4 regions of the Arthrobacter sp. Ha26 genome follow, and region 4 is predicted to be linked to each of the others. Evidence: riboswitches for the same ligand, from Rfam matches in the RefSeq annotation. Region 4 holds a riboswitch; each other region holds the start of a gene.
What was found. Region 4 has a riboswitch for thiamine pyrophosphate ahead of thiD (bifunctional hydroxymethylpyrimidine kinase/phosphomethylpyrimidine kinase). Riboswitches for the same ligand answer to the same signal wherever they lie in the genome.
Positions count from the first base shown of each region.

Region 1: another riboswitch for thiamine pyrophosphate. It lies ahead of AC5RVY_RS05200 (ECF transporter S component); the one in region 4 lies ahead of thiD (bifunctional hydroxymethylpyrimidine kinase/phosphomethylpyrimidine kinase).
Region 2: another riboswitch for thiamine pyrophosphate. It lies ahead of AC5RVY_RS00505 (FAD-dependent oxidoreductase); the one in region 4 lies ahead of thiD (bifunctional hydroxymethylpyrimidine kinase/phosphomethylpyrimidine kinase).
Region 3: another riboswitch for thiamine pyrophosphate. It lies ahead of thiC (phosphomethylpyrimidine synthase ThiC); the one in region 4 lies ahead of thiD (bifunctional hydroxymethylpyrimidine kinase/phosphomethylpyrimidine kinase).

Region 1 covers NZ_JBNHGX010000001.1:1,088,484-1,096,149, forward strand. Annotated here, with positions in the region: gene AC5RVY_RS05195 (ABC transporter ATP-binding protein) at 1-1,342, opposite strand, end outside; gene AC5RVY_RS05200 (ECF transporter S component) at 1,342-1,965, opposite strand; TPP riboswitch at 2,030-2,170, opposite strand; gene AC5RVY_RS05205 (heme-degrading domain-containing protein) at 2,244-2,786, shown strand; gene AC5RVY_RS05210 (hypothetical protein) at 2,827-3,036, shown strand; gene AC5RVY_RS05215 (DUF4383 domain-containing protein) at 3,183-3,668, shown strand; gene AC5RVY_RS05220 (iron-containing redox enzyme family protein) at 3,734-4,795, shown strand; gene AC5RVY_RS05225 (glycosyltransferase family 2 protein) at 4,792-5,877, shown strand; gene AC5RVY_RS05230 (CDGSH iron-sulfur domain-containing protein) at 5,874-6,089, shown strand; gene AC5RVY_RS05235 (DUF4235 domain-containing protein) at 6,183-6,446, shown strand; gene mnhG (monovalent cation/H(+) antiporter subunit G) at 6,462-6,872, opposite strand; gene AC5RVY_RS05245 (MrpF/PhaF family protein) at 6,862-7,140, opposite strand; gene AC5RVY_RS05250 (Na+/H+ antiporter subunit E) at 7,137-7,666, opposite strand, start outside.
Region 2 covers NZ_JBNHGX010000001.1:113,459-121,124, forward strand. Annotated here, with positions in the region: gene AC5RVY_RS00465 (glutamyl-tRNA reductase) at 1-364, shown strand, start outside; gene moeB (molybdopterin-synthase adenylyltransferase MoeB) at 556-1,755, opposite strand; gene AC5RVY_RS00475 (TetR/AcrR family transcriptional regulator) at 1,840-2,505, shown strand; gene AC5RVY_RS00480 (DUF3107 domain-containing protein) at 2,557-2,781, shown strand; gene AC5RVY_RS00485 (hypothetical protein) at 2,815-3,117, shown strand; gene AC5RVY_RS00490 (4a-hydroxytetrahydrobiopterin dehydratase) at 3,178-3,516, opposite strand; gene AC5RVY_RS00495 (thiazole synthase) at 3,570-4,379, opposite strand; gene thiS (sulfur carrier protein ThiS) at 4,383-4,619, opposite strand; gene AC5RVY_RS00505 (FAD-dependent oxidoreductase) at 4,616-5,977, opposite strand; TPP riboswitch at 5,970-6,088, opposite strand; gene thiE (thiamine phosphate synthase) at 6,116-6,853, shown strand; gene AC5RVY_RS00515 (RNB domain-containing ribonuclease) at 6,980-7,666, shown strand, end outside.
Region 3 covers NZ_JBNHGX010000007.1:153,996-161,661, reverse strand. Annotated here, with positions in the region: gene AC5RVY_RS16430 (hypothetical protein) at 34-474, opposite strand; gene AC5RVY_RS16425 (VOC family protein) at 612-1,487, opposite strand; gene AC5RVY_RS16420 (amidohydrolase family protein) at 1,591-2,673, opposite strand; TPP riboswitch at 2,755-2,862, shown strand; gene thiC (phosphomethylpyrimidine synthase ThiC) at 2,857-4,683, shown strand; gene AC5RVY_RS16410 (alpha/beta hydrolase) at 4,703-5,437, opposite strand; gene ffh (signal recognition particle protein) at 5,541-7,124, opposite strand; gene AC5RVY_RS16400 (glucose-6-phosphate dehydrogenase) at 7,208-7,666, shown strand, end outside.
Region 4 covers NZ_JBNHGX010000008.1:38,166-45,831, reverse strand. Annotated here, with positions in the region: gene AC5RVY_RS17025 (glutamate-5-semialdehyde dehydrogenase) at 1-1,140, opposite strand, end outside; gene proB (glutamate 5-kinase) at 1,167-2,318, opposite strand; gene obgE (GTPase ObgE) at 2,308-3,897, opposite strand; gene rpmA (50S ribosomal protein L27) at 4,014-4,277, opposite strand; gene rplU (50S ribosomal protein L21) at 4,339-4,647, opposite strand; gene thiD (bifunctional hydroxymethylpyrimidine kinase/phosphomethylpyrimidine kinase) at 4,912-6,444, opposite strand; TPP riboswitch at 6,452-6,549, opposite strand; gene AC5RVY_RS16995 (Rne/Rng family ribonuclease) at 6,739-7,666, opposite strand, start outside.

The DNA of each region.
Region 1 (7,666 bases), on a different contig from region 4:
CCGAGAGCCGCCGTTTCTCGCCTCCCGAAAGCGTATACGGGTTGGCGTCAACGAGCTCCGTCAGCCGCAACCGCTCCAGCAGCTCATCGACCCGCTCCGTCCCATGGCCAAGGTGCCGCGGGCCGAACAGGAGTTCGTCGATCACTTTTCCCGTCACGAACTGGTGCTCTGGCTCCTGGAAAACGGTGCCTACGCGCTCAATCAGCTGTTCCGCCTTCCACTGGTAGGGATCGATGCCGGCACCACGGCTGAGGGCCAAGGTGGCGGAGACCTTGCCGGCGACGGGCTCCAGAAGACCGGCAAGGGTCAGGGCAAAAGTCGATTTTCCGGCGCCGTTGGGTCCCGTAATGGCCAGTGCCTGCCCCACCCGGACCTGGGCGGAGATCCCCTGTTGCACTGGTACCGGCGGGAACTTGCGGAAGCCCCTGCGGCGGGCCCGTTCCCGCGAAACCGCCAGTTCCTCGGCGGCAAGCAGGAGACCGCCTGCTCCGGGGGCAGGCTCCGCGGAACGCTGCCGGGTTTGCGGAACATAGCCGGGCACCCACACGCCGGCCGCGATGAGCATGCTCCGCGCCTCGCTAAGCACCTGGTCAGGCGCCCCGTCCAGGAGTACGGCTGAATCGGTGGATGAACCGGGCTGCAGCACCACGATCCGGTCCACCAGGTCTTTCCAGACGGACACGCGGTGTTCCACCACCACCAGGGTTGCCCCGGTCTTGGCCACGCAACGCGCCACCGCGTCCCGCACCTCCATCACGCCCGCGGGGTCCAGGTTGGCGGTCGGCTCGTCCAAGAGGATCAGCCCGGGCCGCATGGCAAGGATGCCGGCGAGCGCCAGGCGCTGTTTCTGCCCGCCGGACAGGGCCGATGTCGGGTGGTCCAGCGGCAGGTGGGACAGGCCGACGTCGTCCAGCGCCTCATGCACGCGGGTCCAGATCTCATCCCTGGGCACAGCGAGGTTCTCGGCGCCGAAGGCGACGTCGTCACCCACCCGGGACAGGACCACCTGCGTCTCCGGGTCCTGCTGCATCAGGCCGGCCCGGCCGCGCTGCTCACGGGGGAAGGCGCCGTCAACCAATAACGAACCGGACTCGTCGGAATCGCCGGCCTCGCCGCCGTCGTCGTTCACATCACCCAAAACACCTGCCAGGGCATGGAGGAGGGTGGACTTGCCCGCCCCGGACGGACCGAGGAGGAGTACCCGTTCGCCCGGTTGGATATCCAGGTCAAGGGCGCGGAGCGCAGGCTTGGCACGTCCGGCATGCCGCCAGCCCCAGCCGCGGGCGCTGATGGCTGCCGGACGCGCCGCAACCGGCGCTCCGTGGTGGGAGGTGGCCGGCATCAGGAGAAAACGGGCTCCGTTGCTGCCTTGCGCGAGGCGAAGGAGCTCAGGACGCCGGTCTTCGCCAGGCCACGCGTGGCGACCCATGACAGTGCGCCGGCGATGATGGCACCCGAGATCCCGGTGAAGATGATGTACGCCAGCTTGTCCCCGCCCGAGTAGGCGATGTTCCAGCCCCACGGCGCGAAGGAGTCGTTCAGTCCGCAGAACAGGCCCGCACCGGCACCGGCCAGCAGGGATACCGGCAGGTTGAACTTCCTGTACACGAAGATGGCGAAAATAATTTCGGCGCCCAAGCCCTGGACAAAACCGGAGAAGAGCACGGATGCGCCGTACTGGGACCCCATCAGCAGTTCACCGGTGGCGGCGACCGTCTCGCAGAACAGGGCGGCGCCCGGCTTGCGGATGATGAGCATGCCCAGCACGGCCGGGATCATCCAGCCGCCGGCGATCAGTCCGGTCAGGGGCGGATAGACGGCGTTCATGGGGGCCGAAACTGCGGCTGCTCCCTGGGACCAGGCCCAGAAGATGACGCCGCCGGCGATGGCGATCAGGGCCGCCACCACGATGTCCACCACGCGCCAGGACTTGCTGCTGGTCTTCTTTACTGCTGTTGTTGCCATGCGATCCTCCTGAGGAACAGGAGGGGAAAGTGGACGCGGCCGGCACTGCTGCGGCGGCCGGACACACTTCGAGAACTCGACTCCCTTGCGCCGGTACTAACCGGATCAGGTTCGAGGGTCTGCGGCTGTCCGCACTCTCAGCGCCCACCTGCGGATCCTGGCGTGGCCAGAACTGCCCGACGGCGGCGCTCCCCTGTCGTTGAATGATTCTGTGGGTAAATAAACAGCCCTGTTGGGCGTGGTCCAGTTTACACCGGAGTAGGGGTAGATTGTGGGCCATGACTGCCAATTCGCCGGATATGACCGAGTACGATCCCGACTCGGATAACACCCAGCCGGAGGGCTCCCTGCAAGTGCTCATCGCGCGGGTTGAGGGCGAAATCCGGGAACTGCAGTTCCCCCGGTTCTCCATGGATGATGCCCTGAACCTGGGGCTGCTGCTGGTGGAGCTGGGCAAAGAGGACCAGCTCCCCATCGCGATAGACATCACCAAGGGTGAACAGGTCCTGTTCCATGTGGCCCTGCCGGGAGCCACCCCGGACAACGAGCACTGGATCCGGGCCAAGCAGCGGACCGCCGCGCGTTACGAGGTGCCGTCCCTGCTGGTGGGACTGCGCGGCCGGCTCCGTGGCGGCAGCATCGAGGACCAGGGCTGGTTCGACCAGAGCTTGTACGCAGCCCACGGCGGCTCCTTTCCGGTGTACGTAGCAGGGGTGGGCGCGGTAGCAACGGTGACCGTTTCGGGGCTTCCGCAGGTCCAGGACCACAATCTGGTGGTGCAGGCCCTGCGGGAAGTCCTTGGCTCCATGGGCGCGGACTGACCCAGCGTTACTGGCACGGTTTCAGGTTGAGGAGGACGCCATGGGCGGTCCTGGGGAGGAAAACCAGGTGCGGGCGGCATTGGACAAGGCCGAGGACGAGATGATTTTCATTGGCCCCGACCACCCCTACTATTCCCTGCTCGCTGAACTTGTGGCCGCCGTCGGGAAGGCCTGGGAGCAGGGGTGTGAGCAAGGCCGCCACGGCGGGAAGCACCCGAACCCTTACCGATGGACCGCCCCGGATGAGTGAGCGCCTGCTGGTTTAAGCTCCACTGCCCGCGCTAACGAAAACAGAGCATGCCCGTGCCGTTCGCCAAAACAGGGTAAGGAAGCCTGCTTAGCTTTTATTAGTAATCATGCTTACTATGTTGTTCCCGGCTTTTGAGGAGAACAGGTATGGCGGTCAGCACCCGCGCCACAGCAGCGAGGACGGGCCTGCAGAAGGCCACCTTTGCCACGGGTGGCATCTTCCTCCTGATGGGCATCCTGGGATTCATCCCCGGTATCACCACGAACTACGGCTCCCTCGGGCTTGCCGGTCCCGGCTCCAAGGCAGAGCTGTTCGGCATCTTCCAGGTGTCGGTGCTGCACAACGCAGTCCATATCCTGTTCGGAGTTGCCGGCCTGGTGATGGCGCGAACCCACCGGCAGGGGCGGAACTACCTCATTTATGGCGGCGTCACTTACCTGTTCCTGTGGCTGTACGGCCTGCTGATCGGTGACGACCTGCCGGCCAACTTCCTTCCCGAAAACAACCCGGACAACTGGCTCCACCTGGCCCTGGGCTTGGCCATGATCGCGCTTGCCGTCCTGCTGTCCCCCAAGATCACCCCCGGCAGCCCGGCCCGGGAACCGGCCCCGCACCTGGACAGCGAGACCTGAACGCCGAACCGAAGCCGCTGTCAAAGACGCAGCACCGCCAGCACCGCCATCCCAGAAGGAGCACCATGAAGATCCCGGAACCTCGAGGCCCGCTCAGCAGTACGCTGTTCAAGGCCCTCGCGAACGCACCTGCCAGCACCGAGGGAGCAGCCGCCGTCGAGGAACTGCACCTGCTGGTTGCGGCCCACGCTGTAGCCTCCGCTGACATCGTCGAGGACGACGACGTCCAGCTGACCCTCTTCTGCCTCTACGAGCTCCACTACTCCGGGCTTGAGGGCGTCAGCGATGACTGGGAATGGGAACCGGGGCTGATCCAGGTCCGCCGCCTGCTTGAAGCGCCCTTCGAAGCAGCACTTCGGGCCGCCGCCGCGTCCGCTGCCGAAGGCATCACCCCGCCCGCCGCGGCGGAGCTCACCAGCGACGCCGTTGCAGACATTCTTTTCGGCCTGGCCGCCACCGACTCCGGGCCCAGCGTCTCCCGCTTCGTGGCCAAAAAGGCGACGCTGGACCAGCTCAAGGAATTCCTGATCCACAAGTCCATCTACCAGCTGAAGGAAGCCGACCCCCATACCTGGGCCATCCCCCGCCTGACGGGAAGGCCCAAGGCCGCGCTTGTGGAAATCCAGGCCGACGAGTACGGCGGCGGACGCCCCGAACGCATGCACAGCGCATTGTTTGCCCGGACCATGCGCGGATTGGGCATGGATGACCGGTACGGCGCGTACGCCGATGCCGTTCCCGCCGTCTCCCTCGCCGCCGTGAACATGATGTCCCTCTTCGGCTTGAACCGGCGGCTCCGCGGAGCCATCACCGGGCACCTGGCGATCTACGAAATGACCTCTTCCCAGCCGAACCGGCTGTATGGCAACGGCTTTCGGCGGCACGGGTTCGATGCTGACGTGACCCACTACTTCGACGAACACGTGGAAGCCGACGCAGTCCACGAGCAGATCGCCGGGCGCGACCTCGCAGGCGGCCTGGTGGAGGCTGAGCCCGGTCTGCTCGCGGACGTCCTGTTCGGGGCAACGGCGGTGATGGCCATCGACGGCCGGCTTTCCGCGCATCTGCTGGCCAGCTGGGAAAACGGAGCAACATCGTTGAGGGCGGCCCTGCCGGCGGCGGCATGAGCACCCCTCCCCCGGGTCCGTCCGCCGAGTACATCCTGCCGTTGCGCTGGACGGCGGAGTCGGCAGCGGATTCGGACCTGCAGGACCTGGCTGCCTACCTCGAGCGGCTTCTTGAATGGATCCCTGTCACTGTGGTGGACGGCTCTGCCCCTGAGTTGTTCGGCCAGCACCGGGCGGCTTTTCCGCCGGGCGTGCGGCACATCCGGCCCGAGCCGGCCGCGGGCCGCGGCAATGGCGGCAGTGGGGGCGCCAATGGCAAGGTGGCAGGCGTGATGACGGGTGTACGCGCCGCTCACGCAGAGCTGCTGGTGATAGCCGACGACGACGTCCGCTACACGCGCGAGTCCCTCGCCGCCGTCGTCCATCACCTCAACTCGGCGGACATTGTGCGGCCGCAGAACTACTTTGACCCGCTGCCCTGGCACGCCTGGTGGGACACCTCGCGGAGCCTGGTGAACCGGGCCTGGTCCGCGGACTTCCCCGGCACCCTGGCCGTCCGCCGGAGCGCGTTGCTGGCCACGGGCGGTTATGATCCAGTGCTTTTCGAGAACCTTGAGCTGATCCGCACCGTCAAAGCGGCCGGTGGCCGCGAGGAGATCGTGCCCGATCTCTTCGTGGCGCGCAGGCCGCCGAAGCTGCGGCACTTCCTCAAGCAGCGCACGCGCCAGGCTTACGACGATTTCGCCCAGCCCCGGCGCCTCGCCTTTGAACTTGCCCTGCTCCCGGCGCTTGCCTGCGCTGCCTGCCTTCCCGCCGGCCGCCGTCGCATGACCGCCCTCGTGGCCCTGGCGGCGGCGCCGATACTCATTGCGGAGGCCGGACGGCGGCGGCACTCCGGGGCCTCGGCCTTTCCCCTGCGAGCCGTATGGTTCGCCCCGCTGTGGACCATGGAGCGGGCCGTATGCATATGGTTGGCCCTCGCGCTCCGGCTGGCCGGCGGCGTGCCATACGCGGGAACCCGGCTCAAAACCGCCGCGCATTCTGAGACCGAACTCCGGCGCCGCCACCAGGGCAAGCTTGCAGCAATGCGGCGCCAGGGCCGGACAGCCACCACCACCAACCCGAACCAGGAGCTGCCATGAACCAGGAACCCGCCGAAAGCTCGATCGTGGTGTGCCCCGACGGCCCCCTGATTGTCCGGGGTGATTTCGAGATCGTCACTCCGTCCGGCAGCCCGGTCCCGCGCCAGCGCCAGACGGTGGCACTGTGCCGCTGCGGCGCGTCGGCCATCAAGCCGTACTGCGACGGGACGCACAAAATGATCAAGTTCCGGACCGAACCGCCTGCCGGCTGACCCCATTCCCGCCCGCGGCTGCTGTCCTTTTGCCGCAGAATGGGCGGTTAGGCTGGGTACAGCCCGTTTTTCCGCCCGCAAGGAGTACTCCGAATGAATCTCTTCATCAAGCTGCTCGGTACCGGTGTGAGCCTCGGCGCCGGCTTTATCGGGACCAAGCTGGTCAACACCGTCTGGGAGAAGTCCACCGGGCGGAAGCCGCCCACCGGCAAGCACGAGGACATCCCCACCAGCCTGCAGTCGGCGCTGACGTTCGCTTTGATCTCGGCCTCCGTCAGCACCATCATCCAGGTCCTGGCCAACCGCGGCACCCAGCGCGCCATCACCCGGTTCGCCAAGAGCCAGGACATCGTCTAACAACAGCCGGAGCTATTAGTTCAGCTGGCCGTCGCCGGAACCGTCCTCCCGGGCGGTTTTGGCGGCGGCCTTCTGTACTACAGCCTCAAGTTCGTCCGCCGTCAGCAATTCACGGTGCAGGTGCTTGGTGCGGTAACCGGCCCGGCCCACCATGTGCGCGGAAACCGGCACCGTCAGCAACTGGAAAATCCAGGCGACCACCAGCACCGGCCACACCCACCAGGTGCGCATCTGCAGCCCGATGGAGGCCAGCAGCAGGAACAGGCCCAGAACCTGCGGCTTGGTGGCGGCGTGCATGCGGCTCAAAAGGTCCGGGAACCGGAGCAGGCCGATCGCGGCGCCCAGCGACAGTACGGCCCCGGCCACCATAAACACGGCGGACAAAAGGTCGATCCAGAAATCCAGTCCAGTCGCGTCAGGACTCATCCGGCTGCTCCCTTCGGTCGGCCACGAACCGGGCAACGGTCACGGACCCGATGAAACCGATGATGGAGATGGCCACCACCAGCATCAGGTTGTTCAGGTGCCGGTTCACGGCCATGTCCACGCACAGGGCCCCGCCCAGGATGGCGAGCAGGACGTCCGCCGCGAGCACCCGGTCCAACAGCGACGGGCCGCGCGAGATCCTGATAATCGCCCCGGCCGCAGCGAGCGAGAAGATGACTGCTGTGAGAACCAGGACAATCTGCATCATGCGGCTGACTCCGTCCGGACGGCTTCGAGTTCTTCCCGGGTGCCCATAATGCGGATCAGGCCGGCCTCGATGGACCGGACCTCCTGGCGGAAGTTCTCCACGTCTTCAGCAGAGCTGATGTTCAGCGCGTGCAGGTAAAGGGTGGAGGTTGACCGGTCCACCTCCACCACGAGCGAGCCCGGAATCAGGGAAATGACGTGGCCGGTGGCGGTAACCAACAGATCCTGGTGGCTCCGCAGCGTCACCGCCACCAGCGCGTTCTTGACCTTGGGCCCGCGCATCACCGCCAGGTACAGGACCTGGGCACTGGCCATCGCCACCTTGGCCAGGAACATCAGTGCGAAGGGCACGGCGTGAAGGATGTTGAAGCGGCCGCTCAGCTCAACCGGCGGCAGGTAGAACAACCTGGCCACAGCAACGGCCAGCAAGGCACCGAAAAGGAGGTTCCCCGGGCTGAAATCCTGCCAGAGGGCGCCCCATACGATCACCAGCCAGACCAGGAGCGGGAGTTCCTGGCGCAGCGAAA
Region 2 (7,666 bases), on a different contig from region 4:
CGGCATCGTCAGCGGCGCTGCCAAGGCGTTCGAACAGGAGCGGGAGGCCCGGTCCGTGGACTCCGCCATTGTTGCCCTGCGCCGGCACACCATGAACGTGCTGGACGCGGAGATGGAAAAAGTCCGTGCCCGGCACGGCTGCACCGCTGCTGCCGAAGAAGTGGAGTTTGCACTCCGCCGCATGGTCAAGCAGCTGCTCCACGTCCCCACCGTCCGCGCCCGCGAGCTGGCCGCCAACGGCCAGCAGGACGAGTACGTGGCCGCCTTGGAGGCCCTCTACGGCATCACCGTTGAGCAGCCCGCCGCCCGCGCCGTCCCGCAGGCGGAGTGCCCGGTGGACCACAGCGACCGCGAAACGGCCTGACCCGCGCCGCCGCGCCCAGCACCTCCTGCCCTACCCCAAGCCGACGCCCCATCACCTCCTGCCCTACCCCAAGCCGACGCCCCATCACCTCCTGCCCTACCCCAAGCCGACGCCCCATCACTTTCTTCAGAGAAGTGATGGCGCGTTGCGTGAAAGCCTGCAGGAAGTGGTGGCGCGTCCTGGCCGTGGGGTCAGTAGACGGGCTTGTGGGGTTCCACTTCACGCACCCAGGCGAGGATGCCGCCGTCGAGGTGGCTGACCCGCTGGTAGCCTGCCTGCTGCGCGGCAGCCAGCACGTTGGCTGAGCGGGTACCGCCCTTGCAGAGGAACACAATGTCCCTGTCCTGCGGCAGTTCATTCCACGCCTCGCCGGCAAGGATCCGTCCCTGCGGGATCAGCTTTGCCCCGTCAATCCGGACGATGTCGTATTCACCGGTTTCCCGCACATCCACCAGCTCAAAGTCTTTCAGTCCTGCCTTCCGTGACGCGAGCATAGTGGCCAGCTGCGTTGCGGTGACCGTGTGTTCGTTGTCTGACGGTGCAGCCGGAGCGATGCCGCAGAAGGCCTCGTAGTCGGTCAGCTCGGTAATGGGAGCCGCTGCCGGGTCCTTCGAGACCCGGATCTCGCGCCAGCTTCCGCCCAGTGCGTCAAACAGGGCCACGCGGCCCAGCAGGGAACGTCCGACGCCGGTGATCAGCTTGACTGCCTCGGTCACCATCAGCGACCCCACGGCCGCACAGAGCATGCCGAACACCCCGCCCTCGCCGCAGGACGGCACGGAGCCGGCGGGCGGCGCCTCCGGGTAGAGGTCCCGGTAGGTGGGGCCGTGCTTCTCCCAGAAGACACTGACCTGGCCGTCAAACCGGAAGATGGAACCCCAGACGTAGGGTTTGCCGAGGATGGCGGCAGCATCGTTCACCAGGTAGCGGGTGGCGAAATTGTCCGCGCCGTCCAGGATCAGGTCATAGCCGGCAAACAGGTCCAGGGCATTCGTGGCATCCAGCCGGACGTTGTGCAGCCGGACGTCCACCAGGGGGTTGAGCGCGGCAATGGCGTCGCGTGCAGACTCGATCTTCGGCCGGCCGACGTCGGCAACGCCGTGGATGACCTGGCGCTGCAGGTTGCTGAGGTCAACGGCGTCGTCGTCGATGATGCCGAGCGTTCCCACGCCCGCGGCCGCAAGGTACAGCAGCGCGGGCGACCCCAGCCCGCCGGCGCCGATGACCAGCACCTTGGCGTTCTTGAGCCGCCGCTGGCCCACGGCCCCGATTTCCGGAATGATGAGGTGCCGCGAGTAGCGTTCCACCTCGTCGGCAGTGAGCTCACCCGCCGGTTCAACCAGCGGATCCAGTGAAACTGTTGAAACATTTGCGGTAAATGTCGAAGCCATACTTCAATGTATGCCCCCGGATACCGCCGGGTCATATTACCCCGAAGTAGAGTGGGGGTAACTGCAAGGGAAAGAAGGACAACTGTGGTCCACGAAGCACGGGCCGGCCGGCCGTCCGCAGCCGAACCGCAAACGGCGCCACGCCCCACCGGGCAACGGTCCGCCAGGCTTCCCAGGGACGAGAGAAGAGCACAGCTCCTTTCCGCAGCACAGGAAGTTTTTGTGGCCAACGGGTACCACGGCGCGGCCATGGACGAGATCGCCGAGACGGCCCGCGTCAGCAAACCCGTCCTCTACCAGCACTTTCCGTCAAAGCGGGAGCTGTACCTCGCCCTGCTGGAAAGCCACCTGGCATCCCTCACCGAGCTGATGCTGGGGGCGTTGAACTCCACTACGGACAACGACGAACGCGTGCAGGCCGTCATGCGCGCCTATTTCCAGTTCATCGCCAACGATGACCAGGCCCACCGGCTCGTTTTCGAGTCGGATCTCATCAATGATCCCGATGTCAGCTCCCGGCTGGAAACCTTCAACCGGACCTTCGCCGATGCGATTGCCCGCGTCATCGCCGAAGACACCAAGCTCCCCCATCTGGAAGCCGAGCTGTTGGCCCGCGGACTTGCCGGCATGGCCCATGTGAGCGCACGGTATTGGCTCGAAACGCACGGCACCCTGGACCTCAATGTGGCCAGCGACCTCATCTACCGTTTAGCTTGGCGCGGAATCTCTCGCTTCCCCAAAGAGTCCTAGACTACAAATAAGACATAACGACAGATACGTGAATTGGCTGGGAGGCCCCCTGTGGAAATAAAGATCGGCGTTCAAAACGTTGGCCGCGAGATTGTGCTGGAGTCGAACCAGGATGCAGACTCGGTGGCCAAGGTAGTCGAGGAAGCCATCAGCAACGGCGGCGAGCTCCGACTGAAGGATGACAAGGGACGCCTGATCATTGTGCCCGGGAAGGCACTGGCCTATGTGGAGATCGGCGCTGAGGAAGTCCGCCGCGTGGGCTTCGGCCAGTTCTAGTCCCGGCCCTTCACGGGTGTTAGGAGGAGAGCCATGCTTTCACTGACCATCGTGGTGCTGGTGACGGCCGCCGCAGGTCTCATCGTCTGGGCCAATGACAAACGCCATACGAAATACGGCGTCGTCCTGCCGGCCGGTGTTGCTGTGGCTGTGGGAGCGTTGAGCTGGATCATCCTGATGGCCGCAGGCTTTGGATACCGTCCCGGGCTCACATGGATGCCGTGGGTCCTGCCCATGGTGCTGGGAACGGCTGCGGCCGTGGCGGCAGTGGTCTACCTGGGCCGCACCCGTGCCAGGCAGGACCTGGAACGGCTCACCGCAGCACTGAAGCTCTAGCCGGAAAACAGCATCAAGAACGTTCCGTGACCACTGCCCTTGGGCGGTGGTCACGGCCGGTTAAGCCCCGGCTGGATGTTTTGCCGGCTCCGCGGCCGCGTGGACCGCGGCGGCCGCTTCACTCACCGCCTCAGCGGCTCCGACGTCGCGGGCGGTGACCTCTCCCCCGGCATCGTGTGACGTGTAGCGGAGGAATACCCGGTTGTACCGCCAGTCCAGGTCCGGGTGGTGGTTTTGTTCCTCCGCGAGGCGGCCGACGGCGGCAATCAGCTCGAGCGCGGCAGCGGACGTCGGCATTTTGTACACGGTCAAAAGGGCGCCCTCGTGGTAGCGCCAGTCGGGCAGGACGGCCAGCGCGTCCTCAAGCCGTTCGGGGGAAAGAACATCGTTGGCGGCCATGACTGCTCCTCTTCTGCCGTGCCCGGCCCGGGCTGGCATCGGGCTCCGGAAGGCTAGAGGAACTCGGCCCGGCCTTCCATGGCGGATGACGCCAGTGCATGTTCGCGGCGCGGTATCCTGCCGGCCGCTTTCGCCAGCCTACCGGCGATGACCGCGTGTTTGAAGGCCTCCCCCATCAGTGCAGGGTTTTGCGCGCGGGTAACCGCCGTGGCCAGCAGCACGGCGTCGCAGCCCAGCTCCATGGCCAGGGCCGCGTCCGAGGCAGTGCCGATTCCCGCGTCCAGCACCACCGGTACCGACGCCCGGGACACAATCAGTTCGATGTTGTGCGGGTTCAGGATGCCAAGCCCGGTACCGATGGGCGCGCCGAGCGGCATGACCGCCGTGGCACCGAGGTTCTCGAGTCGGAGGGCCAGGACCGGGTCATCGTTGGTATAGGCGAAAACCTTGAAGCCCCTGTTGACGAGCTGCTCGGTCGCGTCCACCAGTTCGACGGCGTCCGGCAGGAGGGTGTGTTCGTCGGCGATGACTTCCAGCTTCACCCAGTCCGTTTCCAGCGCCTCGCGGGCCAATTCCGCCGTCAGCACGGCGTCCCGGGCCGTGAAGCAGCCGGCGGTGTTGGGCAGCACGCGGATGTTGTGGTCCACGAGCAGCTGGAACAGTGAGCCTGTTTCCGCCGTCGAGTAGCGCCGCATGGCCACGGTGGTCAGGCTGGTGCCGGAGGCCACGAGTGCCGCACCGAGCCCATCGAGGCTTGGGGCGCCGCCGGTGCCCATGATGAGCCGGGATTCCAGTTCCACGCCGTCAATGACCAGCGGATCCTGCAGCGCCGAGGGGGCTCCGGTGATGATGGTTTCGCTCATGGGTCAGCCTCCCTGCACAGCCGTGACGAGTTCAACTTCGTCGCCATCCGCGAGCGCAGTTGCGAACCACTGGCTGCGCGGCACCACCTGGGAATTGTGGGCCACTGCCACCCCGAGTTTCTGCCCGTCTGTGGCCTGGCCGTCCGGACCGAGGGGCCGTCCGGTGACCTGGCTGACGAGCAGTGTGATGGATGCACCGTCCGGCACGGGGTGCCGGGTTCCGTTCAAGGTGATGTTCATACTGTTTCCTTTGTGCGCGGTTGGCGGCTGCTGGTTGCGGGGCGGCTGGTGGGGGCGCCGGCCGTTGCGGGGCCGGAAAAGCGGGAGGGGCTGAAGGACGCCCAGCGGGAGTCCTCGCGGCCATCCAGGAGGTCCCGGCAAATGGCGGCTGCCGCCGGCGTCAGGAGGACGCCGTGGCGGAAGAATCCGGTGGCGATGAGGAGGCCGGGAACCTGGCCGCCCTCGCCTGCCCCACCGCCGGCGGCCGTGACACGGCCCAGCAGCGGTGCATTATCGGGCGTTGCGGGGCGCGCGCGGGCCGTGCACTCCAGGAGTTCCAGTTCGGCGACGGCGGGAAGCAGCACCTGGGCGTCGCGAAGGAGCTGGTACACGCCCCCGGCGGACACCGCGCCCGCGGAGGACGGCGCGTCTTCGCGCTGGGTTGCCCCGATCACCACGGTGCCGTCCCGGCGGGGAACGATATATACCGGGACGCCGCGCACCAGTCCCCGCACGGTGGACGCGACCAGCGGCCGCAGATGCGGCGGCACTGCGAGTCGCAGGATGTCCCCATGGACGGGCCGCAGCGGAAGGTGCAGGCCTTCCGGCAGTGATCCCAGTTCTGCTGCCTGAAGCCCGTTGGCCACCACCGTTTCTCCGGCCCGCACGGTTCCCCCGCCAGCAAGGTGGACGCCGGCAACGGCACCGTCCTGCCACAACAGCGCGGTTGCTTTATCCGGCACGGCGTAACCGTCGACGGCGGCCGCTACTGCTACGACCCCGCCGCCAGTCCCGCTGTGGTCGCCTGCGTTCGGGCAATCATGGTCGGCGAGCGCGCGCCGCAGGCACTCCACCAGCAGCCTCGGATCCACTTGGTGGTCGGCCGGGGTATCCAGGGCGCAGGCGATGGCCGGGCTGAGCAGTGCCTCTTTCACGCGGGCTTCGCGGACAGTGAGGGGCTCAACCGTGAGGCCGTTGGCCTGTTGCGCGGCCCGCAGGTCCATCAATGCCCTGCGGTCGGCGGCGTCGGCACCCACGGCGAGGGTCGGCGTCGTGATGTATCCCGGATCCGCGCCTGACGCGGCGCGAAGGCCGGCCACAAAAGCGGGCCAGCGGGACGATGCGTCCAGCATCAGCTCGAGGAGGTCCTCCTCCTGATAGTGCAGTTCGCTGACCGGGGCAAGCATCCCGGCGGCCGCCCAGCTGGCCCCGGAACCGGGCGCGTCATCGATGAGCACTACCGAGCGCCCCGAGCGTTTCGCCTCCCAGGCGATGCCGTGGCCGATCACTCCGCCGCCGATCACTGCAACGTCGGCTTGAATGGTGTATCCGGGCGTGGATGCTGGTTCCGTTGCCCGGGGCTTTGATGGTGCGCTCATGTGTCTCCTTCCCTACGCCGGTATTAGCCGGATCAGGTCAAGCGGTCGGCTCTGACGCCCTCTCAGCCCGGCGCTTTGTGACAGCTGCCGCGGGCTCCCGCAGTACGAGGCCAGTGTAGAGGAACTAGGCTTGCCCCCATGAATGTGTCCCACACTCCAGCCGCCGGCACCGATGTCCTCAGCACCACCAAAATCAGCAACGGCCTCAGCACCGCGCGCCTGTACCTCTGCACGGATGCCCGGAAGGACCGCGGGGATTTCGGGCAGTTCGTGGATGCTGCCTTCACCGGTGGTGTGGACATCATCCAGCTCCGGGACAAAACCATCGAGGCCGCCGAAGAGCTGGAACTCCTGGCCGTGCTGAAGGAAACGGCGGAGCGGCACGGGCGCCTGTGGGCGGTCAATGACCGGGCCGATATCGCCGTGCTGTCCGGTGCGCCCGTGTTCCATATCGGCCAGAAGGACCTTCCCCTGGCGGCTGCCCGCACCTTGCTTAACGGCAATGCGGCCATCGGCCTGTCCAGCCATGCCCCGGAGCAGGTGGCCGCCGCCCTTGCTGCCGCAGCCGGCCCGGCGGGGCTGGATTACTTCTGTGTCGGCCCGGTATGGGCAACGCCCACCAAGCCGGGCCGGGCGGCCGTGGGGCTCGACCTGGTGAAATATGCAGCGGAAGCGTCCCGGACAGCCGGGCAGGACGGACCGTCCGACGGCGGAGTCCCCTGGTTTGCGATTGGCGGCATTGACCACGGCAACGTGGAGCAGGTAGTGGAAGCGGGTGCCCGAAGGATCGTGGTGGTCCGGGCCATCACCGAGGCGGACGATCCTGCTGCTGCCGCTGCATCACTCCTCGCCGCTTTGGACGCCCGCCGTTCCTGATCATTCGCGCCGTTAACACTCCGGCGTGCCGGCGCCGGTTGCCTTGCCTTTCCTGGCGCGTTTAACGCCGCCCCGCACGGGCCCGGTCCCTGCAATATCGCCGGAATTCGGGCTAGGCTGGCTTTCGTGTCACACCATCGGCTGGCTCCCAACGTCCACGAGCACAACAACGCGCTCGAGGCGGCGCTCGGTGCGCTGCGGACCGAACTGGAGCTGCCCGGCGCCTACCCCGATGCTGCTGTTGCCGACGCCAAAGCAGCCGTGGAATCGCTGCAGCTGCCCGCCTACGATCTGACCGCCGTCGAGTTCATCACCATCGATCCGGCGTCCTCCACGGACCTGGACCAGGCCCTGTTCATCGAGCCCGACGGCGACGGGTACCACGTGCTGTACGCCATCGCCGATGTGCCCGCGTTCGTGACCCCCGGGGGCCCGTTGGACGCGGAGACCCGGCGCCGCGGACAAACGTTCTACGCCCCCGACGGCCGGATCCCCCTGCACCCGGAAATCATCAGTGAACAGGCCGGCAGCCTCCTTCCTGGCCAGGACTGCTCGGCGTTCGTCTGGGATTTCCGCCTCGACAACGCCGCCGAAATCACGGCCGTCGGTGTCAGGCGGGCCCGGATGCGCAGCCGCGCAAAGCTCAGCTACAAGGGCGCCCAGGCGGATCTCGACACCGGCACTGCCTCGCCGGTACTGCGGCTCCTGAAGGAGGTGGGGATAAAGCGCGTGGAGCTGGAGCGGGCCCGCGGCGGCGCCAGCTTGAACATGCCTGACCAGGAGATCGTCCAGCTTCCCGACGGCGGCTACCGG
Region 3 (7,666 bases), on a different contig from region 4:
CTGCCCCCGGCGCCGGGACCGCAGTCGGGAAGCTTACGAAGACCAGACGTAGAGGCCGCTGCGTTCTGAGTCGTCGATTCCGCCGGCAAGTTCTGCCAACTGGCGGACATACGCCAGGGCCTGTGCTGCATCGAACGGCATGTCCTCCTGGGCCGCCCACTGCTCAGCGACGTCCTCGAGGACATCGCCTTCCCCTTCAACCTCATAGGTCAGCAGGTCGGCGAGCGCGCGGACCATGGCAGGTGGTACGGCCAGGAGTGAGTCACTGGCCACGTCCACCATGGTTAGCTCATAATCCGCTCCGCCGGCGTGCACAGCACTGCCCGCCAGCTCACCGAGCTGCTCAACTTCGAAGTCGCTGATGTCCGGGATCCGCACGGCCTGCGGCGCCGGCTGGCTGCCGCCCTGGTCCAGCACGCCGGCGCGCTTCAGCGCACCGGCATGGTCAGCGACAAAAATCTCGGTGAAGCCCATGGGAATTACCCTCATTCCGTTGACGGTACGGCCTCTGAAGCAAGCGGCGCCTGCCGCCCCGGCCGTTGGGCTTCAGCCTAGTACACGGGGCAGTCCGCACCCGGCGGCAACGGGTGCCCGGCGAGGCCATTGGAGCCTCAGCGGACCGCGACCCGGATGTTGTTCCGCCACGGATCCTCGAACCGCAGTTCAGCACCGGTGTGGTGGGCAGGCACCCCTGCGACCTTCAGCCGGTCAGCGAGCGCGCCGACGTCGTCCCCGGACGGAACCTCGATCAATACCTCGCCAAGGCCCAACGTATCCTTGCGGGGGCCGGCACCGCGGCTGTTCCAGACGTTCATGGCCATGTGGTGGTGGTAGCGGCCTGCGGAGACAAAGAGGGCCTGGCCGTGCCAGCCGGCAGTCTTTTCGAAGCCAAGGATGCCCACGTAGAAGTCACGGGCCAACTGGACGTCGCCCACCTGGAGGTGGACATGGCCTACTCCTGCCACTGTTCCGCGCTGGTGTTCCAAGGATTCCTCGGTGAGGTGCTGCTCCAGGTAACGCTGCGGCGGCAGGGCCAGGCTGTCCATCACCACGTCCGTGCCGTTCCAGGACCAGTTGCTCCGGGGACGGTCCCAGTACAGCTCAATGCCGTTGCCTTCGGGATCATTGAAGTAGAAGGCCTCGCTGACAAGGTGGTCGGCGCTGCCCGTGAAAGAGCGCGGTTCGAACTGTGCCGCGGTGGCGATGGTGGCGGCGAGGTCGGCCTGGTTTTCAAACAGCAGCGCCGTGTGGAAGAGGCCTGCCTCTCCCCTGCCGGGGAGGTTCAGGCCCGGAGCGGGGGCAAGGTGCACCAGCGGCTTCTGCAGCCGGCCGAGGTAGAGGCCGCCGTCCTGCTCGGCAATAACGTCAAGCCCAAGGGCGCGCTGGTAGTAATCGGTCATGACCTTCATGTCACCCACCTTGAGCATCACGGTGCCCATGGCGAGGTCGGCAGGAAGAAGATCCTGGGTGGCGGCTTCTGCAGTCATTGAAAACTCCCGGTGGTGTGGCCCGTCGGGTTGGTGGGCCTGTCACTATTAAAATTACTTGAAGCTTCAATTTATTCCAAGTGGTTCCGGGACTTCGCCTGCGTCAGCGCACCACGTGCCCTCCCAGCACTACGCGGGCCGGCTCCTGCACCGTTTCCAGAACCTGGCGCGGGTCCTCCCGGCACAGGACGACGTCGGCCCGGGCACCTTCCTCGATCGCGTCAGCACCCAGCCACTTCCGGGCGCCCCAGCACGCGGCGTCGAGGGCGGCGGCCACAGGCAGGCCGGCGTGGTGGAGGGCCAGGATTTCATCACCGATCCGCCCGTGGCGGATGACGCTGCCGGCATCCGTGCCGGCGTAAATCTTCACTCCGGCGTCGAAGGCCTCCAGCACCCGCTCCGCGCGCCGTTCCCACAGGGCGCGCATATGGGCCGCGTACCGGGGGAACTTAGGCTCCGCCTGCACGGCGATGTCCGGGAACGTGGCGATGTTGATGAGGGTGGGCACAATGGGAACGCCTTGCTCGGCGAACCGCGGAAGGTGCCGCGGCAGCAGTCCGGTGGCGTGTTCGATGCAGTCGATGTCCGCGTCCAGCATCTGGTCCAGTGTTTCCTCGGCAAAGCAGTGCGCGGTGATCCGCGCGCCTTCGTCGTGCACTGCCTGGACGGCGTCCCTGACAACGGCGGCGGGAAACGACGGCGCCAGGTCACCGGCGTCGCGGTCTATCCAGTCCCCCACGAGCTTGACCCAGCCGTCGCCGTCACGTGCCTGCTTCCGGACGGCCTCAACCAGCCCCTCAGGTTCCACTTCCTCCGCAAAGCCGCGAAGGTACCGGCGGCTCCTGGCGACATGCCTGCCGGCCCTGATCAGCACCGGGGCTTCGCGGCTGCGCTGGAGGAAGCGGGTGTCTGCGGGAGAACCCGCGTCCCGGACCAGCAGTGTGCCGGCGTCAAGGTCGGTTCTTGCCTGTTCTTCCGCCGTCGCTTCGTCCACCGCGCCTCCCGGGCCCAGGCCGATGTGGCAGTGCGCGTCTGCAAACCCGGGCAGTACCCAGCCGTCCAGGAACCGGTCCGGCTCCGCCTCCGGCCGCCGGAACGTAAGCCTGCCGTCAACGGACCACAGCCCGCGTTCCTCCGTGTCCGGCCCGGTGAGGACCGGACCGTTGAACTGGATGATCTCTGCCATGGATGTGCCTCTCTTCCCGCCCGGACAGGCTAGCACCACCGCATGTGACACGGCCCTTCCGAAACAGCTGTGGTAGCTTCTTGGTGACCACACGGGTGCCCTTGCAGGGGCTGAGATCGGGCTGATGCAGCCTGCGACCGTTGAACCTGTCCGGGTAATGCCGGCGAAGGAAGTGAGTATTCCTTGAGTACACCAAATGCACAGTTTAACCCTGCCCAAAATCCGTCCGGCGCAACCGCGGGTGGCCAGGACCAGCCTCCGGTCACACAGTCGCTGAAGTCCCATTCCTTGGCGTTCGTCCAGGACGAAGCGGCCGGGATCCGGGTGCCGGTCACGGAAATCGAGCTAGCGGATTCACCGAACGGCCAGCCGAACGGGCCGTTCCGGGTCTACCGCACCGCCGGTCCGGGCAGTGATCCCGTCCGCGGCCTCACCCCGTTCCGCGCGGAGTGGATCGAAGCCCGGGGAGACACGGAAACCTACGGGGGCCGCGGGCGGAACCTGCTCGACGACGGGCGCTCGGCCGTCCGCCGCGGGGCGGCCAGCGCAGAGTGGAAGGGCGCCCGGCCGGTGCCCCGCCGCGCCGTCGGCGGCAAAACCGTGACGCAAATGCACTATGCCCGGCAGGGCATTATCACCCCGGAGATGCGGTTCGTGGCATTGCGGGAGAACTGTGACGTGGAGCTGGTCCGCAGTGAAGTGGCTGCCGGCCGGGCCATCATTCCCACCAACATCAACCACCCGGAGTCCGAGCCGATGATCATCGGCAAGGCGTTCCTGGTGAAGATCAATGCGAACATCGGAAACTCGGCGGTCACCAGTTCGATCGCCGAGGAGGTGGACAAGCTGCAGTGGGCCACCCAGTGGGGCGCGGACACCGTGATGGACCTTTCCACCGGCGATGACATCCACACCACGAGGGAATGGATCATCCGCAACTCTCCGGTTCCGATCGGCACCGTCCCCATCTACCAGGCCCTTGAGAAGGTCAAGGGGGAGGCGAACGCGCTCACCTGGGAGATTTTCCGCGACACCGTTATTGAGCAGTGCGAACAGGGCGTGGACTATATGACCATCCATGCCGGTGTCCTGCTCCGGTATGTTCCCCTGACGGCGGACCGCGTAACGGGCATTGTGTCCCGCGGGGGCTCGATCATGGCCGGCTGGTGCCTGGCGCATCACCAGGAGAACTTCCTCTACACCCACTTTGACGAGCTCTGCGAAATCTTCGCGCAGTACGACGTCGCGTTTTCGCTGGGTGACGGACTGCGGCCGGGGGCTACGGCGGACGCCAATGATGCCGCCCAGTTCGCCGAACTGGATACGCTGGCTGAGCTCACGCAGCGCGCCTGGGAGTACGACGTGCAGGTGATGGTGGAGGGTCCCGGCCATATCCCGTTCCACCTGGTGAGGGAGAACGTGGAACGCCAGCAGGAGCTGTGCAAGGGCGCGCCGTTCTACACCCTGGGGCCCCTGGTCACTGATGTGGCGCCCGGCTACGACCACATCACCTCGGCCATCGGTGCCACGGAGATTGCCCGCTACGGCACCGCCATGCTGTGCTACGTCACTCCTAAGGAGCACCTGGGCCTGCCCAACAAGGACGACGTCAAGACCGGAGTGATCACCTACAAGATCGCAGCCCACGCGGCAGACCTCGCCAAGGGCCACCCCGGTGCGCATGAACGCGATGATGCCCTGTCCAAGGCGCGGTTCGAGTTCCGTTGGCGCGACCAGTTCGCGTTGTCGCTTGACCCGGTGACGGCCGAGGCCTTCCATGACGAGACGTTGCCTGCAGAACCTGCCAAGACTGCCCATTTCTGTTCCATGTGCGGCCCCAAGTTCTGCTCTATGCGGATCAGCCAGGATATCCGGGACGAATATGGGTCCGCTGCCTCGCAGGCGGCACTGGCCGATGCTGCCGAGGGCATGCGGGGGAAAAGCGAGGAATTCCTGGCGGCCGGCGGCAAGGTGTACCTGCCGGAGCTGAGCGTCCCCGCCGGAGGCTAGGGCACAAGTAGCCAGGACATCAGGAAGCCCGGGCGGACTGCACCCGGCTCACGTCCCGGATGAACGATCGGATCATCCGGTCCCCCTCCACCGAGTCATGGGGCCGGTGCCCTCCCGCCGCAGTGCGGTGCAGGGCGCCGGTCTCCCGCAGGTACCCGGCAATCTCCTCGTAGAGCGGCTCCCATCCCCCGGTGAGGACCAGGGTGGGCACGCCGGGAACGATGTGCAGCGGGGCTTCCCAAGCGGGGGCCTGCAGCCGGAGCCGCCTGGCGGAACGTTTCTCCTCGGCGGTGGCGGGCTGCTGCAGGTCGGTGGCGTAGACGCGCCGGACGAACTCGCGCTGGAAATCCTGGTCGCTCATCTGGTGCCGGGCCTCGAACAGCGGCTGCATGAGGCCGATGTGGGCCGCTGTGGCCGGAAGTTCGGCGGTCAGCGACAAGCAGGCCGGTTCCACCAGCGTCAGGGAAAAGACCAGGTCCGGGCGTTCCACGGCGGCCAGCATGGCTGCGATGGCGCCTTGGGAATGTGCCACGACATGCCCTCCGGCGGCGCCCCGGCCGTCGTCGGCCAGCGACCGCAGCACAATCCTGGAGTCCTCCTCGAACGAGGATTCAACCGGCTCAGCCACCGGGTCATAGCCGTGGCGGCGGAGGAACAGTGCGTCGTAGGACAGTGCCATGCCATGCTGCCGGGGCCAGGCGGCGGAGCCGAAGCTGCCGGCGCCGTGCACGAACACTACCCTCTGCTTGAACATGACCCAACCCTATTCCACGGCACCGACAACTTAAGTGAGTAGCGCCAAGTGTCGTTTTGAGCGGTCAAAACGACACTTGGCGCTACTCGGTTGGAACCTGTTCCTACTTGCCCAGGAACTTGTCGAAGCCCTTGGGCAGGTTCAGCTGCGAGGGATCGAAATCGCCCGGCTGCTGGCCGAACGCGGCACCGGTGGGGAGCGCCTTGGCGGCGTTCGCGCGGCGGGCTTCGGCCTCCTTGCGCTCCTGGGCAGCCTTGGCCGGGTTGCCGGACTTGGCCTTCTTCTTGGGCGCGTTCTTCGCGTTCTTCCGGGCACCGCCGCCGGCGCCGGGCATTCCCGGCATTCCAGGGATGCCGGGCATCCCGCCCTGGGCCATCTTCTTCATCATCTTCTGGGCCTGGGCAAAACGCTCCAGCAGGCCGTTCACCTCGGAAACGTGCACGCCGGAGCCGCGGGCGATGCGGGCACGGCGTGAACCGTTGATGATCTTAGGGGCAAGGCGCTCATGCGGCGTCATGGACCGGACGATGGCTTCGACGCGGTCGATTTCCCGCTCGTCGAACTGCTCGAGCTGCTGGCGGATGTTCTGCGCGCCGGGCATCATCATGAGCATCTTCTTCATGGAGCCCATGTTGCGGATCTGCTGCATCTGCGCCAGGAAGTCCTCGAGGGTGAAGTCTTCCTGGTCGGCGAACTTCTTCGCCATCCGGGCAGCTTCGTCCTTGTCCCAGGACTTCTCGGCCTGCTCGATGAGCGTCAGGACGTCGCCCATGTCCAGGATGCGGGAAGCCATGCGGTCCGGGTGGAAGAGTTCGAAGTCGTCCAGGCCTTCGCCGGTGGACGCAAACATCACGGGCTTGCCGGTCACCGACGCGACGGAAAGCGCGGCACCGCCGCGGGCGTCGCCGTCGAGCTTGGACAGCACGATGCCGGTGAAGTTGACGCCCTCATCGAAGGCGAGCGCCGTGTTCACGGCGTCCTGGCCGATCATCGAGTCGATAACGAACAGGACTTCGTTGGGCACGATGGCGCGGCGGATCTGGCGTGCCTGCTCCATCATGTCGGCGTCGACGCCGAGGCGGCCTGCGGTGTCCACGATGACGACGTCGTGAAGCTTCTGGCGTGCTTCCTCGACGCCGGCGCGGGCAACCTCCACCGGGTCACCGGCCGGGTGCTCCAGCTCGGAGGACGTGGCGCCCGGGTGGGGTGCGAAGACGGGCACCTTGGCCCGCTCGCCCACTACCTGGAGCTGGGTAACGGCGTTGGGGCGCTGCAGGTCGCAGGCGACGAGCATGGGGCTGTGGCCCTGGGACTTCAGCCACTTGGACAGCTTGCCGGCGAGGGTGGTCTTACCGGCGCCCTGGAGACCGGCGAGCATGATGACGGTGGGACCGTTCTTGGCCAGGCGGATCCGGCGGGTTTCCCCGCCCAGGATCTCCACCAGTTCCTCGTTGACGATCTTGACGATCTGCTGGCTCGGGTTCAGTGCACCCGAAACCTCGGCGCCCAAGGCGCGTTCCCGCACCCGGCTGGTGAATTCACGGACTACGGGAACGGCAACGTCCGCGTCCAGGAGGGCGCGGCGGATCTCCCGCACTGTGGCATCAACATCGGCCTCAGTAAGGCGGCCCTTGCCGCGGAGATTCTTGAAGGTTGCTGTCAACCGGTCAGAGAGTGAATTGAACACGTGCCGTGCACTTCTTTCGGTGGATGATCGGGACTCGACTATCTAGGGTACCAAGCCGGCCCGCAAGGTGGCATGCTGGCGAAATGACGAGCCAAACAACTGTAAAAACCCTGCTCATCCTCGGCGCTTCCGGAGACCTAACCGGCCGGCTGCTCCTGCCGGGCCTCGCGCGCCTCGCGGCCACGGGCCGGGCGGCAGGGCTGCGGCTGGTGGGGGCCGGCTCGGATCCCTGGACACCGGAGCAATGGCGGGACAGGGTGCACGAGTCCTTTGCGACGTCGGCGGAGTCCGCGGACCCCGCGGGACGAACTGCCTTGGCGGACCTGGAAAAGGAAACGGTCTACCACCAGCTGGATGTCACGGCGGATGGTGCCCTGGCCTCGCTGCTCGCCACACTGGAGGGCCCCACTGCCGTCTATTTCGCGCTGCCGCCCCGGATCAGCCAGCTGGCTTGTGAAACCCTCCGTCCCGAACAGGTTCCGGCCGGCACCCGGCTGGTGATGGAAAAGCCCTTCGGCTCCAGCGAGGAATCGGCCCGTTCC
Region 4 (7,666 bases):
CGTGGTCCAGGTGCGGATGTGCTGCACGGCCTCGTCCAGGCTGTCCACCATGGCAACGGCGAGGTCCAGGTCCATGTACTCGGTGGCCCAATCCTCCTCGGTGGCAGGTTCGGATTCGACCGAGGCGGGAAGGGCAGCGCGGATGCGATCATCGGCGTGCAACCGGACGCCTGCCCGGCTCAGGGCGGTGGCGACGGCGGGCAGTACCGTGGAGCCGGAATGGACCAGGAGTGTCTCCACGGTGTTGCAGACGCTGGGACGCTGTGTCTTGGCGTTCAGGAGGATCTCCACAGCCATCTCTTCGCTCGCCGACTCATCGATGAAGATGTGCACGTTCCCCTCCCCCGTCTCGATGACCGGGACCGCGGAATTGGTCACCACTGTCTGGATGAGCTCACGGCCGCCGCGGGGAATCAGCACGTCCACCCTGCCGCGTGCGCGCATGAGGACGTTGGCACCGGCACGGCCGTACTGGTCCACCGTCTGCACGGCGTCGGCCGGCAGGCCCACTGATTCCAGCGCCTCCCGCAGCACACGGACCAGGACCTGGTTCGTTGCCTCGGCTGCGCTGCCGCCGCGCAGGATCACGGCGTTGCCGCTCTTGAGGGCAAGTCCGGCAATATCCACTGTGACGTTGGGCCGCGCCTCGTAGATGGCGGCCACCACGCCCATGGGTACGTTGACCTGCCGCAGGCGCAGGCCGTTGGGAAGAGTCTGCCCGCGGACCACGTTGCCAACGGGATCAGGAAGGTTGGCCAGGTTCTCCAAGGCAGCGACAAGCCCGGCAATCCGGGCATCTGTCAGCGTGAGCCGGTCCAGCATGGCCGCGGAGGTGCCGTTGGCTTTGCCTGCCGCAACATCCTTGGCGTTGGCGGCGAGAATAGCCGAGTTGTTCTCCTGCAGTGCAGTCCCTACAGCACGAAGGGCGCGGTCCTTCCAGGCACGGTTTGCCATCGCCAGACGGCGGGCGGCATGGCGGGAACGGTCGGCGATGGCGTGGACCGCAGCTTCGACGTCGCCGCCGGATACCGGAGGCTGGGCCGGGACCCTCACTGCGGATGAGTCGGCCGGCTGCGATGTGGAATCAGCAGCGGTGTCTCCGGAGTTTTCAGCAGTGGTGTGGGTGAGGGCCTCAGTCATGCTACAAGTTTAGGCGAGCCGTGGGCTCAAACCAGCACCAGGTCATCTACGTGGACAACTTCACGGTCATACCCGCTGCCGAGGGCCTCGCCGAGGTCCCGGGTGGAGCGGCCAAGCATCTGTGGCAGTTCAGCAGATGAGTAGTTCACGAGCCCCCGCGCCACGACTGTGCCGTCAGCACTGGCAATCTCCACGGGGTCGCCCGCTTCAAAGTCGCCGTGCACCGCGGAGATGCCGGCCGGGAGCAAGGAGGTGCGGTGGTGCCGCACGGCCTTGACCGCGCCGTCGTCCAGGACGAGGCGGCCCTGCACGGACGCCACGTGCGCCAGCCACAGCAGGCGGACCGGCTTACGGACCCCGTTGACGGTGAACCAGGTGCCCACGTCCTCGCCGTTCAGGGCCGCGGCAGCGTTGGGCGTTGAGGTGACCAGGGCATGGATCCCGGAGCCGGCTGCCATGGAGGCTGCCTCGACTTTGGTCTGCATGCCGCCGGTGCCGACGCCGGCCTTGCCGGCTTTGCCGATGGACACGCCGTCGAGATCCCGGGGACCTTCAACGAGCGGGATCCTTTTGGCGCCGAGGGACGGCGGTCCGTCGTACAGGGAGTCGACGTCGGACAGCAGCACCAGCGCATCGGCCCGCACCAGGTGCGCCACCAGGGCCGCCAGGCGGTCGTTGTCGCCGAAACGGATTTCATGGGTGGCTACGGTGTCGTTTTCATTGACCACCGGCACCACACCAAGATTAAGCAGCCGGTCCAGGGCGCGGAAGGCGTTGGTGTGCTGGCTGCGGCGCATCAGGTCCTCGGCGGTGAGCAGCACCTGGCTGACGGTCACGCCGTGTGCCCCGAAGGCCTGGGTGTAGCGGGCCATCAACAGGCCCTGGCCCACGCTGGCGGCGGCCTGCTGGGTGGCGAGGTCGCGCGGGCGCTTGGCCAGGCCCAGCGGAGCCAGGCCGGCGGCGATGGCGCCGGAGGACACCAGGATGATCTCAGTACCGGTATTCCGCTTGGCGGCCAGTGCATCAGCGAGGGCAGTCAACGACTCCTCCGAGATGCCGCCCTTGATGCTGGTCAGGGACGAGGACCCGACCTTGACAACAATCCGGCGGGCATTGGCCAGCACGCTCCGGTCTACGGACCGGGCAGGCGCTTCGGCCGCCGCAGCCTTAGAACTCATCGTCTGCGCCCAGTCCACTCTCCTTGAGGGGCTTGGCCACCCTGCGGCTGCTGACTGACTCTGTCCAGATCCCGGCCTTGCGCTCCGCTTCCAGCTCGGCCCGGGCCGCGGCCTTGGCATCCTTGCGTTCCTGCTGCTCTTCGCGCTTCTGGCCGCGGGTGGGCCGGTCCCCGATGTCGGCGAAGCGGACGTCGGTGCCGCGCGGCGACGCGAGGAGTTCCGCGCCCGCCATCATGGTGGGCTCCCAGTCAAACACGACGCCGTCGTCCTCGCCGATGACCACAGTGTCACCGGGCTTGGCGCCCTGCTTGAACAGCTCGGTCTCCACGCCGAGCTTGGCCAGGCGGTCAGCAAGGTAACCGATGGCTTCCTCATTGGTGAAGTCCGTCTGCTTGACCCAGCGCACGGGCTTCTCGCCCAGGACGCGGAACAGCGGCTCGAGGCCCTTCTCCTCCCGGCGGATCTTGAAGCCGGATTCGTTGACGGCGCGTGGCCGCAGTACTGCGGGCTGGACCTTGGGCGGCGCAGCGGCCACGGCGTCGCGGGCGGCCTTGACGATCCCGGCCATGGCGAAGCCGAGCTGGCGCAGGCCCTCATGGCTGGTGGCCGAGACTTCAAACACCTGGTAGCCGCGGGATTCAAGCTCCGGACGCACAAACTCAGCCATGTCCTTGCCATCGGGCAGGTCAACTTTGTTCAACGCGACCAGGCGGGGGCGGTGGTTCAGCGGAACCACTTCGCCGTCCTGGCCGGCATAGCTCATGTCCACGGCGTACTTTTCCAGCTCGGCCTCGATGATGGCCAGGTCTGCGAGCGGATCGCGGTCCGATTCGAGGGTGCCACAGTCCAGCACGTGAACCAGGGCTGCGCAGCGCTCCACGTGGCGCAGAAAGTGGTGGCCCAGCCCCCTGCCCTCGCTGGCGCCTTCGATGAGGCCCGGCACGTCGGCGATGGTGAAGCGGACATCACCGGCCTGGACCACGCCAAGGTTGGGCACAAGGGTGGTGAACGGGTAGTCAGCGATCTTGGGCCGCGCTGCAGACATGGCAGCGATGAGGCTGGACTTGCCGGCCGACGGGAATCCCACCAGCGCGATATCGGCGATCGACTTAAGCTCCAGGACGATATCACTGGATTCGCCTTCGATGCCGAGCAGGGCGAACCCGGGAGCGCGCCGTTTCTGCGACGAAAGTGCAGCGTTGCCCAGGCCGCCGATGCCGCCCGCTGCCGCTACGTACTCTGCGCCTTCGCCGACGAGGTCCGCCAGGACGGTGCCGTCCTTGGACTTGACCACTGTTCCGTCGGGGACGGGGAGAATAAGCGTTTCGCCGTTCTTTCCGCCGCGCCAGTCGCCCATGCCGGGGCCGCCGTTGGTGGCGTGCCGGTGCGGGGCGTGGTGGTAGTCAAGGAGGGTGGTGGTCTGGTGGTCGACCCGGAGGATGACGTCGCCGCCATTGCCGCCGTTGCCGCCGTCGGGACCGCCCAGCGGCTTGAACTTCTCGCGGTGGACGGAGACGCACCCGTGGCCGCCGGTACCGCCGGATACGTGCAGTACTACCCGGTCTACAAAGCTGGCCACGTGGATCTCCTCAGTGCTGTTTCCCGGACGCCGCGGGGCGCCAAGACGATTGTAATGCGGTTAAAAGAACAGTGGAGCGGACCGTCTGGCCCGCTCCACCGCTTCAGAACTACTTGTTACTCTGCAGCTGCAGCAGCAACGATGTTGACGACGCGGCGACCGCGGCGGGTGCCGAATTCGACAGCTCCCGGAGTCAGTGCGAACAGGGTGTCGTCGCCGCCGCGGCCAACGCCGGCGCCCGGGTGGAAGTGGGTGCCGCGCTGGCGGACGATGATCTCGCCGGCGGAAACTACCTGGCCGCCGAAGCGCTTGACGCCGAGGTACTGAGCGTTGGAATCACGACCGTTGCGAGTGGAGCTCGCGCCCTTTTTATGTGCCATCTGAAATGCCTGCCTCTAAATTCTGGGGAATCTGCTGAAAAACCTGAACAGTAACCGGTGGTTACTGAATGCCAGTGATCTTGACCTTGGTCAGTTCCTGACGGTGACCCTGGCGCTTCTTGTAACCGGTCTTGTTCTTGAACTTCTGGATGACAATCTTAGGACCGCGGAGGTCCTGGAGGATTTCAGCCGTAACAGTTACCTTGGCCAGGTCAGCGGCGGCGGAGGTGACTTTGTCACCGTCTACCAGGAGCAGTGCGGGCAGCTGAATGGTGCTGCCAGCCCCACCGGCGACGCGGTTCAGGGTAACGAAGTCTCCGACGGAAACCTTCTCTTGGCGGCCGCCTGCGCGGACAATCGCGTACACCACTTGGGAACTCACTTCTCTCGACGTTTATAACTAAATTTGCGTGCGGAACCGACTATCAAAAGCCTGGTTTCTCGCTGTGCCTCAACGCCGTGGGGTCATAACCCAAGTGTTGGCGTAAGCACCGAAGATCTAGATTACGCTAATTTTGCCTTCGGCCGCAAATGAGGCTGGTTCCCGGCGGGTTGCTGTGATAGGTACCACAGTCCCAGGTCCGGCGTCCGCACCATGCCCCACCATAGTACCGGCCCTGCCGCCGTCAGCAGTTCAAGCGTGCAGGCGCGGCGCGTCGAAGAAGTCCACTTCCAGGCGGCAGGACTGCTTGAACGCGGTGATCATGGCTTCCCGGTCTGCCGGTGAGGCGTTGCGACCGGCCTCATCCACGATGGCTATGGCCTGCCGGGTTGCAGCGGCGAAGTCTTCGTCGGCGTAGGTGCGCAGCCAGTCCGCGTACGGGTGCCCGGCAGGTTCACCGGCAGCGAGGAACTGCGCGTGGAGGACGGCTCCCACCTCCGCGTAGAGCCAGAAGCAGGGCAGGACGGCGGCCGCGAGGACGGCATAACTCCCCGACGCCGACGCCGCGGTCAGGTGGTCGACGTAGGACTTGGTGACGGGGCCGAGCTGCGGCGTGATGGTGCGCGTGCTGAGCCAGGAACGGTGCAGTTCGGACTCGACCTCCAGGCACTGCCGTGCAGACCCGGCCCAGAAGAGCTGTTCGGCCTCCGTCGGAGCCAGGGCACTCGCCCGTGCCAGCACGCGGGAATAGCCGTTGAGGTAAATGGCGTCCTGCGCGAGGTAATACGCGAACTCCGCCTCCTGCAGGCTGCCCGACACCAGGCCGCGGATGAAGTCGAGGGCGTAGATATCGTCCAGGTCCTGCCGGGCCTCAGTCCAGAGTTGGGCGGCGAAGCTGCCTTCGGACGGCTGCGGCTGCAGGTGGTGGAAGTGGTGAACCGGGCCGTTCCCGGTTCCCACCTCCAACGTTCCGGACGCTTCCAGGGCGCTTGCCAGCCAGGGCTTGACTTCGCGGAGCGAAGCCTCCCAGTCCCCCAGCCGTGCCTGGACGGTGGCCATCGCAGAGGACAGCGAACAGCCGGTGCCGTGGCTGTTGCGGGTAGCCACCCGCTCCCCCGGCAGCACCACCACTTCCCGGGACAGCAGGCCCGCCACGTTGACCAGGGCATCCGGGCACTCGCTGCCGTCCAGGTGTCCGCCTTTGACCAGCACGGTAGCCCCGGTGGCGGCGGAGAGGGTGCGGCCTTGCTCCAGGGCTCCGGCCCAGTCCTCCCGCACTTCGCCGCCCACCAGGATGGCGAGCTCCGCCAGGTTGGGCGTAATGAGGTGGGCCAGCGGCAGAAGTTCGTGGAGCGCCGCTTCGGCGGACTCCTGCAGCAGCCGGTCGCCGCTGGTGGCAACCATCACCGGGTCCAGGACCACGACGGCGGGACGGACCTTGCGGAGCCAGTCCCCTACCGCTTGGATCACCTCAACGCTGCCGAGCATTCCGATCTTGACGGCATCGATGCCGATATCGTCACTGACCGCATCCAGCTGGGCGGCCAGGAATCCGGCAGGCGGAACATGGACGGAACGGACGCCGTGCGTGTTCTGGGCAGTGAGGGCCGTGATGGCAGCCATTCCGTAGCCGCCGAAAGCAGCGATGCTCTTGAGGTCGGCCTGGATGCCGGCGCCGCCGGACGGATCGGAACCGGCAATCGAAAGTACCCGCGGTACGGGGCGCCCCGGTGCCGTGGGCACCGCGAAGGTTGCCGGGGCGGGTGATGGGGTGGCAGCGGGTATTGCAAACGTCGCAGACAAAAGACATCCCTTCGCCGGTGCTAGCCGGACAGGTTCAACGGGTGTGGATCTCAGCCGGCTCTCTGCGCGGCACCCCGTGTCGGTTCCCCAGCCTAGCTTTTTTGTCCGGCCGCGGCAGAAGGTGACACATTTGCGACCAGCCACCAGTTGCTCCCTTTGCACTGGCCACCACGGATTGCGCAGGTACAGCAATGCCCGGCCGGTCACTGTTGGTGGCCGTCCGGGCATTAGCTGCTGAGACTCAGCGGTGCTTGCTGCTCCTGGAAGCTTCCGGGGCTAGAGCTCCGAGGCCGGGACCCCTACACCCAGGATGATGGGTGCCTCGGCTGGCTTGGGTGCCGGCTTTTCAGTGCTTCCGGTGCCCGCAGGCTCCGGAGCCTTGGCCTCGTGGGAATGGCCGGTGCTGGCAGGAGCAGTGCTTTCGTGCTGCTGCACGGAGGTTTCATTGGCAGCTCCCTGTGCGCGGCTGGCGCTGCGGTGGCGCCGGGGCCGCCGCTCCCGCGACTGTTCCAGCGTGTGGTCGCTGTAGTCCTTGGCAGGTGCTTCCTGGCGCTGTTGGGCTGGCTGTGACTGCGCCACCTGCTCCGCCTGCGGCTTCTGCACAGGTTCAGCCTGCGCCGGGCGGGCTTCCGGCTGGGCCTCCGGTTCCGTTGCGGGCTGGCCGAGGTGCGCGAACGCTTCGGCGAGCCGGTCCAGGGTGAGGGCCGGCCGGGGCTGCTGCTCTTCCGCGTGCTCAACGAACGGCAACACCACTTTTTCGCCGCCGAAGGTGAGCACGGCAGCCGGACGGGCATCGGCGTCGCGCTTTTCCGTTGCCGGCGTGGGGGCAGGATTCTCCGCCGCGGCCTGCTTGGCTGCCGCGATTTCGTCGTCGTGCACGTGCGCTGCGTGGGCCGCAGCGGCGATGTTGGCCAGCGCCAGCCTGGTAGCCTCCGCCTTGGCGTGCCGTTCAGCATCCGAGGGGTCCGGATGCACGGTGTGGACCTGCACCGCCGCTGCCGGCGCTGCCTCGGGCTGCTGGCCGCCGCGGCCCCGGCGCCGCTTGCGGTCCGGGCGGGCACCGGACTGGTTGTTGTCTGGCCGCAGGCTCTCGGCACGGTGGCCTTCGCTCCGGGCTTCCGGCCGGCTGTCGACGCGCTGGACGTGGTGCTCCGCGGCCACAATGTTGGCCCGCCGGTGCTCGACGGGGTCGTCGTGGGTGACC